One region of the Mesorhizobium sp. M0960 genome, then DNA from elsewhere that is predicted to be linked to it. Evidence: predicted binding sites of a transcription regulator. Region 1 holds the regulator's gene; each other region holds the start of a gene.
The links. Region 1 encodes LexA, which represses DNA repair genes until DNA is damaged. Its sites were predicted from a motif close to TGTTCNNNNTGTGTTCNG; they were not measured.
Positions count from the first base shown of each region.

Region 2: a site for LexA is predicted at 1,607-1,624, ahead of dinB (DNA polymerase IV). Genes of this name have one in related genera too.
Region 3: a site for LexA is predicted at 1,827-1,844, ahead of parE (DNA topoisomerase IV subunit B). Genes of this name have one in related genera too.

Region 1 covers NZ_JAMYNN010000007.1:15,509-18,785, reverse strand. Annotated here, with positions in the region: gene kynU (kynureninase) at 1-395, opposite strand, end outside; gene lexA (transcriptional repressor LexA) at 867-1,598, shown strand; gene NKH63_RS15095 (ComEC/Rec2 family competence protein) at 1,592-3,277, opposite strand, start outside.
Region 2 covers NZ_JAMYNN010000001.1:93,678-96,954, reverse strand. Annotated here, with positions in the region: gene NKH63_RS00510 (hypothetical protein) at 1-193, opposite strand, end outside; gene NKH63_RS00505 (hypothetical protein) at 382-744, shown strand; gene NKH63_RS00500 (GNAT family N-acetyltransferase) at 815-1,273, shown strand; gene dinB (DNA polymerase IV) at 1,677-2,918, shown strand; gene NKH63_RS00490 (FAD-dependent oxidoreductase) at 2,944-3,277, opposite strand, start outside.
Region 3 covers NZ_JAMYNN010000001.1:802,741-806,017, reverse strand. Annotated here, with positions in the region: gene gcvP (aminomethyl-transferring glycine dehydrogenase) at 1-400, shown strand, start outside; gene NKH63_RS04020 (GGDEF domain-containing protein) at 472-1,641, opposite strand; gene parE (DNA topoisomerase IV subunit B) at 1,915-3,277, shown strand, end outside.

The sequences.
Region 1 (3,277 bases):
AGGTCTGTCGGAAAACTGTCGCCCTCGGCGACGATGACCTGCCGCTCCGGCCGCATGGCCATGGCGGCGTGCAGCAGCTTGTAGATGTTGACCGATGTCGTGTCGCAGACCACCGTCTGGCCGGCCGCGGCACCGATCAGGCGCCCGAGCTGGTCGCCAAGTTCGAGCGGCATGTTGAACCAGCCGGCCGTGTTCCAGGCGCGGATGAGATCATGCGCCCATTCTTCGGTCACTGCCTTGCTCAATTCATCGAAAGCGGCACGCGAAGCGGCCCCTAGCGAATTGCCGTCGAGATAGATCACTCCTTGCGGCAGCACAAAGCGGTCGCGCATCGCGCGCAGCGGATCTGCAGCATCCATCGCCCTTATGGCCACGAGATCGGGAATTCCTGTCATGATTTGTCTGCTCCCCAAGATTCACCGCAACGCCGGACACGCATCGACGGCATCCATCGGTCACGAGCGGTTCTCCATTACCTGGTATCGCGCAGCAAGGCTCCACCGGCGACAAGTTGCCTGACCACGCGGTGGAAACCAGGAGCCAAGCCAACCCAACGTTGGCGTTTTGAGTTCGTTTCGTTCACGGTGCATTGACCAAACCGCACAGTCGATACGGCTTCAATTCCGTGCCCCTTTGCCGGCTGACGGCCGATACCAGTGCCGCCTTCTGGAAACCCAGAGGCCGCAAACGAAAGCAGAATCAAGGCGATGAGGCCCGCGGCGGTGAAAATGCAGCGTCCCGGTTTGGCGAGTGGTATCGTTACCCGAGCCCTAACACATTCATTAAACTTTAAACAGTTGCGGAACACAACTGGAACAGATAGTGTTTGTTCTGGGTTTGTTTTTCTGATTCTGTTGGGGGTCGCTATGCTGACACGCAAACAACACGAACTGCTTATGTTCATCCACGAAAGGCTGAAGGAAAGCGGTATCCCGCCCTCCTTCGACGAGATGAAGGAAGCGCTCGACCTGGCTTCCAAATCGGGAATCCACCGGCTGATTACGGCGCTGGAGGAGCGCGGCTTCATTCGCCGTTTGCCCAACAGGGCCCGTGCGCTGGAGGTGCTGCGCCTGCCCGATTCGATCGCCCCCGGCCTCAATGCGGCACGCAAGTTCTCGCCGAGTGTCATCCAGGGCAGTCTTGGGCAAGGTCCTCGGCAAGGCAAGCCGACATCGTCGCGCGTCCCTGCAGCCGGCAATGACGACGATATCGTCGCCGCCGTGTCTATCCCGGTGATGGGCCGCATCGCCGCTGGTGTGCCGATCGATGCCATCCAGCACCAGACGCATTCGATCTCGGTGCCGCCGGACATGATCATGGGCGGCGAGCATTATGCGCTCGAGGTCAAAGGCGATTCGATGATCGAGGCTGGCATTTTCGACGGCGACACGGTGATCATCCGCAATGCCGATACGGCGAGCCCCGGTGAGATCGTGGTGGCACTGGTCGACGAGGAAGAAGCGACGCTGAAGCGGTTCCGCCGCAAGGGCGCCTCGATCGCCCTGGAAGCCGCCAATCCGGCCTACGAGACGCGCATCTTCGGACCAGACAGGGTCAAGGTGCAGGGCAAGCTCGTTGGGCTGATCCGCCGCTACTGAGCTGCGCCCTTGGCGCCGGCTTTTGGCTTGTCGGCTCTGCGGTATGGCGGCATGCCCCGCGCCGCGCGTGAAAATTTCCGCTGCACGTGCCAGGGCCGGTATGATTTTTCGACGGCGAAGCGGATTTCGGCGCGTGTTGCCGCTTGTGGATCGAAATAGACGGCCGCACTTCCCGCGCGCGCCAGTTGCCGTTTGGTGACGACGAGGACCAGCCGATCGTAGTAGCAGGGATTATGGGCGGTGGCGTCGTCGATGACGATCAAGCTGGCAAAGGCGCAGGCTGGCCGTGCAGTATCGCGGTCATTGGCTAGCGCGATGATCGCGCCGGATGGATGCCTGGCAAGGCAGAGACCGTCCGTGCAAATGAACGGCATGCCCGGCGGTAAGTCGGCCGGATCGGCAATGTCGAATTGCGGATCGTTCTTTCCAGGTGTTTCCGGCGCGACGATAGCCTCTGATGTGAGCGCGCGTTTCCAGTTGTCGATGGTGAACTCATTCGGGCGTGCCCGGTTGACCGCGAGTTCACCGCTGCCGATCGGCAGCGCGACGAGCCGTGCGTCCTCCGAGATCAATACATCGGGTACGCGCGTCTGCGTTGTCGTTAGCAAGCCGGCGAGCGCAAAAGGAAGGGCCACGAGCCGCAACCAGGTCGTCGCCATGCTGGCAATGACGAGGGCGATCGTCACCAAAAGGACAGATCTCAGCGAAATCAGCCCGACCGCATCGATCGGCGAGCGCTCGGAGATCCACCCGGACAGGGCGATCATCGCCGTCAGCCCCTTGCCCATCACGTAGAGGAAAGGCCCATCCGCGCCGAACGGCATCGCCAGCGCACTGAGGACGGCGAAGGGCATGACGACCAGTGAGACGATAGGCATGATGGCCAGATTGGCGAACAGGCTGAGCGGCGCCACGCGCTGGAAATGCCATATGGCGAAAAGCGCCGTGGCGCTCCCTGCAATGATCGAGGTCATCGCCAGGCCGCCCATGCCCAGCAGTACCTTTCTAGTGGCAAAGCGTAGCGGCGACCGCCGGGGCGGCGGCGTGGTGGCCCCGCCGGCGCGGTAATCGGACCAGCCTGCATAGGCGCCGACAAGGGCCGCCGTCGCGGCGAAGGACATCTGGAAGCTCGGACCGACCACCTCGTGCGGCGACACCAGAATGACCGCGATGGCCGAGATCGCCAGGTTGCGCATGGTGAGCGCGGCCCGGTCGAACAGCACGGCGATAAGCATCACCGCCAACATGATGAAGCTGCGTTCGGCCGCCACCACAATGCCGGAAAAGACGAGGTAGGCCGCAATCGAAAAAAGCGCGGCGGCCGCCGCGTATTTCTTGACCGGCCGTCGCGATGAGAAATCGGGAAACAGCGCAAAGGCGCCGCGCAGCAGCGCCATAATGGTGCCGGCGACCAACGCCATATGCAGCCCCGAGATGGAGATGATGTGGTAGATGCCGGTACGCCGCATCGCTTCGTTGATCTCCTCGGGAATGCCGGCGCGCACGCCGACGATCAGCGCAGCAGCAATCTCGCCCTCGGCGCCGCCGATGCGGCTGCGGATATGGTCGGCGATGGATTCGCGCGCGTCTTCGATCGCGGAAGAAAGCCGCGCGGCAAACGGCATGCTGCCCGACGACACGACTTTCGGATTGCCGAGAAAAAAGCCGCTGCCGCCGAT
Region 2 (3,277 bases), on a different contig from region 1:
CGCCCGGCAGGCCGTCGGCCCGGCAGGCCTTGCAGATCAGGCGCCCGGAAAGTGCTGATAGCGGTGTCTCCGGCCTCACCCCATGCCGCTTGAGCTCGGCCGGCTTCCACCACCTGTTGCGGCCGCAATCGATGCACTCGACGGCAATCGAGACGACATCGGCGATCGTCGCTTCCTTGCCCGCTAATGCCATGGCCATCCCCATCGTTGTTCCTGCTTTGTTCACATCATTATCGGTTTTCGAGGCGGAGTCGAGTCGGTTCCGCTTACACCAACGTGAAAGTTTCACTTGTTCATTTATTTGAGTTATGCTTCTATACCATGCAAGCTGGAATCGGCGCAGCCGCGGCCGCTCCGTCCACCGAATGCAAGGGAGTGACGATGGACCTCGCCCAGTTCGCCCAGGCCTGCGGTTATGCCGGCGACAGCCCGGCCATGCTTGCCGCCTTCGCGGCCATCCGCCAGGACGGCATCCGCACGGCGCGCCAGGGCCATCGCCAGCGCAAGGCGGCGATCGACCGGATGAAGCCGAGCCGCGCTTTGTTCCTGGCGGCGATCCGCCCGGCGCAGTCGGCCGAGGAGGCGATCGAGGACGCCGCCCGCTTCCTGTCGATGTTCCGCAACATGCCGCACTGGCGACAGGAAAGGCGCAGCGCCGACCTCGCCCGCGCCAGGCAGCAGCGCCTCTTCGCCCGCTTCTTCCGCCGCTACAGCTATCGCCTCTGGGCGTTGGAGGCCGCCTGAAGACGCGCGCCCCCCTTGCAGTCAAAACGGATATTGCGATCGCCAACACTGCGCCGTATGTCTCCGCGCGATGAGCGAGATCGAATTCCGTCGTGCCCAGGCGCCCGACCTGCCGGCGATCGTTGCAATGCTTGCCGACGATGCGCTCGGCGCAGACCGGGAAGACCCGTCCACGCCGCTCGCGCCATCCTATCTCGATGCCTTCAGCGCGATCGATGCCGATCCCAACCAGTTGCTGGCCGTGGCCGTCGAGGCCGGGCAATTGGTCGGAACGCTGCAACTCAGCTTCCTTCCAGGCATTTCGAGGAAAGGCGCCTGGCGCGGCCAGATCGAAGGCGTTCGCGTCGCCCGGCAATGGCGCTCTCGCGGCGTCGGCAAGCTGATGATCGAATGGGCGATTGAAGCGTGCCGTTCGCGCGGCTGCAGCCTCATTCAGCTCACCACGGACAACAGTCGACGGGAAGCGCACACCTTCTACGAGCGCCTCGGTTTCACCGCCAGCCATCTCGGCTACAAGATGGCGCTGTAGGTCGCTGCAGCAGGCGCCGTCGGCGAAGCTGCCGATCTCCCCCCTTGCGGGGGAGATGCCCGGCAGGGCAGAGGGGGGTGCTGTCCCTCCGACCTGTCAACCAATCGGAGCCAAACCCTCAGGCTGATTCGAGTTGGCAACAACTGAAGTCGAAGTTGGCGATCCGTCCCACCCCCCTCTGTCCTGCCGGACATCTCCCCCGCAAGGGGGGAGATTGGATGTTGCTTCGACTTTCGCCAACCACCAACGCTGGAACGCAGGCAGACAGAGGGCGCCAAACTGAAACAATTGCCCTTCACCTGCCCTCCGCGCCGCTTGACAATCCGCCCACAATGTTCTCTTTATGTTCTCATCAAAACTCTAGACAAGGCGGCGTTCGAACCGCCGCGGGCGAACGGGCCGGATGGAAGCCAACATCCTTCACGCGGATATGGATGCCTTCTATGCCTCGGTCGAACAACTGCTCGACCCGGCCTTGCGCGGCAAGCCGATTGCCGTCGGCGGCGGGGTAGTGCTCGCCGCATCCTATGAAGCCAAGGCGTTCGGCGTGCGCGGCGGCATGCCGGGACGGCGGGCGCGGGAACTCTGCCCGCAACTCATTTTCGTCGGCGGCCATTTCAAGGACTATCAGCGGCTGGGCGATGCGGCAATCAAGGTGCTGGGCGATTTCACGCCGGTGGTCGAGCGAATTTCCATCGACGAGGCCTTTGCCGACGTCGCCGGCTGCACCCACCTGTTCGGCTCGCCGGCCGAGATCGCCGGCAAGATCCGCCACCGCGTGCGGGCAGAGCTCGGCCTGCCGATCTCGGTCGGCGTAGCCCGCACCAAGCATCTGGCCAAGATCGCCTCACAGGTCGCAAAACCCGACGGGCTGGTGGTGGTCGATCCGCGCCACGAGCTGGAGTTCCTGCACCACCTGCCGGTCGAGCTGATGTGGGGTGTCGGCCCGGTCACCAGGGAGCGGCTGGCCGGCATCGGCGTCAACACCATCGGCGAGCTGGCGAAGACCAACGATGGCGCGCTGGAGCGCCTGCTCGGGCCGGCGGCGGGAGAAAAACTCAACGCGCTGGCGTGGAACCGCGATCCGCGTAAGCTGGAGACGCAGCGCCGGGCGCGCTCGGCCGGCGCGCAATCGGCGCTCGGCCGAAAACCGGCCGAGGAGCAGGTCTTCGTGCCTGCGCTGCTGCATCTGGCCGATAGGGTCGCCACAAGATTGCGGGCGAAATCCCGCCCCGGCCGCACGGTGACGGTTCGCGTCCGCTTTGCCGACCTGCGCTCGGTGACGCGCTCGATCACGCTCGACCAGCCGATATCGGCAACCGCCATGCTGGCCGAGATCGCCGAGGCGCTGGTGCGCAAGGTGCTCATCGACCATCCGCACGAAAAGACAATCTCGCTGCTGGCGATCGCTGTCTCGCATCTGGAGCAGCATGCCGGCCTGCAACTGGAACTGCCGCTCGGGCTCGCCGACGACCGCTGCCGCCCCGGCACCAGGAAGGGCGCGGCGCGCTGGACCGCAGATCGCGCCGTCGACAAGATCCGCGACCGCTTCGGCTGGGAGGCGGTCGGCTACGCCTCGGTCGCGCTCGGACTGTCGCGGTCCGTTCCCGACGCGTTTCGCGAGCTCGCCGAAAAGGAATTGTGAGCTGCGCGGCCGGGGCGAAAAAAGATTATCCGGCAGGAGCCAGGGGCGATACGGCCGGCCCGTTCAAAGCCGTGCCATCGACGGCAAAATGCGAGCCGTGGCAGGGGCAGTCCCAGCAGCGTTCCAGCGAGTTCCAATGGACATGGCAGCCGACATGGGTACATGCGGCCGAGCGTTTGTAGAGCGTGCCGTCCTCGTCGCGAAAGGCCGCGACTTTGGTAAGACCTTCGCGGACGATGGCGCCCTGCCCCGGCCGCAGCTTGTCGGCGGAATCGATTTCACCAGGCGCGACATACTCGGCAAAACTCCTGATCGCTGTCGCATTCTCCGCTAGATAATCGGCGATCGCCCGTACCGTC
Region 3 (3,277 bases), on a different contig from region 1:
CGCCAAGCGGCTGATCGACTATGGCTTCCACGCGCCGACCATGTCGTTCCCGGTGGCCGGCACGCTGATGGTCGAGCCGACCGAATCCGAGCCCAAGCGCGAGCTGGATCGTTTCTGCGAAGCCATGATCGCCATAGCCGGCGAGGCAGCCAAGGTGGCGAAGGGCGAATGGCCCTTGGCCGACAATCCTCTGGTCAATGCGCCACATACCGCCGCCGAGGCGTTGGCCGGCCAGTGGACCCATCCCTATTCGCGCCTGGAAGCGGCCTACCCCGCCGGCGATGCCGATACGGCGGCAAAATACTGGCCACCGGTGTCACGCATCGACAACGTCGCTGGCGACCGCAACCTGGTCTGCTCCTGCCCGCCGCTGTCGGAATATCTGGGTGCGGCGGAGTAGACCATGATCCCGAAGAGTGGAATCCGGTTTTCGGACAAGATCATGGTCTAACAAGAAGATAGAAGCCTCAATCAGGCAGAACGCAAGGCCGGCCCGTCGGCCTTGCTCGCCCTGTCCCGGGCGATGACGCGATTTCGCCCGGCGCGCTTTGCCGCATAGAGCGCGGCGTCGGCTTCGGCCAGCACATCATCGAGACCGGTGCCGCTCGTCCCACCAAAGCCGATGCCGCCGCTGACTGTGCTTCGCAACGGACCAAGCTGGGTGGCCACGACTTCCGTACCGAAGGCGACGCTGATCTTGCTCGCAATGTCATAGGCTTTTTCTTCCGTCATCCGCGACATGACGAGCACGAATTCCTCGCCGCCCAGCCGGAAGGCGTCGACGCCGGTTCTGGCGTATTTCCTGATGACGGCGGCAAAGCGGCGCAGGACCTGGTCGCCGACCGGATGACCGAATACGTCGTTCGTCCTTTTGAAATGGTCGAGGTCGAACATGGTGACGGACATGAACGGACCGAAGACCCGCTCGCCGTAGAGTGCCGTTAACGCCCGCCGGTTCATCAGCCCGGTCAATGGATCGGTCATCGTCTCGGCCTTCAATTCGATCTGCGCCTGCAAATGGTGCAGGGAGAGCGTTAATGCGCCAAGCCCGGTCATGCAGGCGACGGCTACGACGGAATTCACCCGCTCGGCCCAATTGTCCGGTGCTACGCCGAGCACCCACTGGCCCTTGACCAGCAGGACCGCGCCGCAAAGTCCGAACGACAGCGCACAGACGCCGCTCAGGAACGATACGACCAGCAATATCCGGCGATCATGACCACCCTCAATCCAGAACATCGCCCCGATAAGCGAGAGTAGCGCCGTTACCGTCGCATAGGTGACAATGAAGCCGACACCATCAAACCCGAGATACGTCGCGCCCGCGCAAACAGCCATCGCAGCCAAGGTCGGCAAGATGGCCCGCCTATAGTCGCGCATGCTGAGATATTGCATGGCCGACAGGCAGATAATCAGGAAGCCGAGGCTGAGAAGAGCAAGCACGATCTGGCAAAGCCAGGGGCTTGGATCTCTTGTGTAATGCCAAAACAAGACCACATGTGCGACGAGCACGAGAATGCCGCACGCCACCGTCAGCACAAAGCGTGCCTGTGGCGCGGTGAACCAGATCGCAAACATGGTGATGCTGAGGCACGTGCCCGACAGCGCCGCTGCGAGCAGGAGCGAACTGTAATCCAACATGCTTAAGCGACAGCCTCTTGAGGGTTTCGCTTCATTCTAGGTCAGCGACAGTCCGCGGATATCGTTTTTCAGCCAACCTTGCGGCGTAACCTTCAGACAAGGTTTACAAAGCGTCGATGCTCCAAGCTTCGACCCCATTTCCGCCGCTTGGTTGTCGAATGGTTTTGCAGTAAGAGGCTCTATCCTCGAACGTAACAGGAACCTCCGTCGCCTGCCCGCAAAAAGCGTGGCAGTATCGGGTGGTGATTCGCAGCATCGGAATCCAGGACCAGCATGGACGACAGCAACGATCTTTTCGGCAATTTGGGCAAGCAGCCGCAACCGGCTCGCGCCGCCGCGCGCCCGGCCGACCCGCTGGTGCAGGCGACGAAGCGGCCGGCGCCCCGTGACGCCAGCGAGAGCTATAGTGCCGCCGATATCGAGGTGCTGGAGGGGCTGGAGCCGGTGCGCCGCCGCCCGGGCATGTACATTGGCGGCACCGACGACAAGGCGATGCACCATCTGTTCGCCGAGGTCATCGACAATTCGATGGACGAGGCGGTCGCCGGCCATGCTACCTTCATCGATGTCGAGCTTTCCGCCGACGGATACCTGTCTGTAACCGACAACGGCCGCGGCATTCCGGTCGATCCGCACCCGAAATTCAAGAAGCCGGCGCTCGAACTCATCATGACCACGCTGCATTCAGGCGGCAAGTTCGACAGCAAGGTCTACGAGACCTCGGGAGGCCTGCACGGTGTCGGCGTTTCCGTGGTCAACGCGCTGTCCGACCATCTCGAGGTCGAGGTTGCGATTGGGCGCAAGCTCTATCGCCAGCGCTTCTCGCGAGGCGTTCCGGTGACCGGCCTGGAGCAGCTCGGCGAGGTGCACAACCGGCGCGGCACGAAGATCCGCTTCCATCCAGACGAGCAGATTTTCGGCAAGGGTGCTGCGTTCGAGCCGGCGCGGCTCTACCGCATGGCGCGGTCAAAAGCCTATCTGTTCGGCGGTGTCGAAATCCGCTGGACCTGCGATCCCTCGCTGATCAAGGAAAAGGACACGACGCCGGCCAAGGCAGAATTCCATTTTCCGGGCGGCCTCAAGGACTATCTGAAAGCCTCGCTCGGCGACGAATTCCAGGTGACCCGTGAAATGTTCGCCGGCAAGAGCGAGAAGCAGGGCGGCCACGGTTCGCTCGAATGGGCGGTGACCTGGTTCGGCGGCGACGGCTTTATAAATTCCTATTGCAACACCATTCCGACCGCGGAAGGCGGCACGCATGAGGCCGGCTTCCGCAACGTTTTGACGCGCGGCTTGCGCGCCTATGCCGACCTGGTCGGCAACAAGCGCGCTTCGATCGTCACATCCGAGGATGTGATGATCTCGGCGGCGGGCATGCTGTCGGTGTTCATCCGCGAACCGGAATTCGTCGGCCAGACCAAGGACAGGCTGGCGACGATCGAGGCGATCCGCATCGTCGAAAGCGCCATCCGCGACCCGTTCGACCATTGGCTGGCCGACAATCCGCAGGAAGCTTCGAAACTGCTCGAATGGGTGATCGCGCGTGCCGACGAGCGGGTGCGCCGCCGCCAGGAAAAGGAAGTGTCGCGCAAGAGCGCCGTGCGCAAGCTGCGCCTGCCCGGCAAGCTCGCCGATT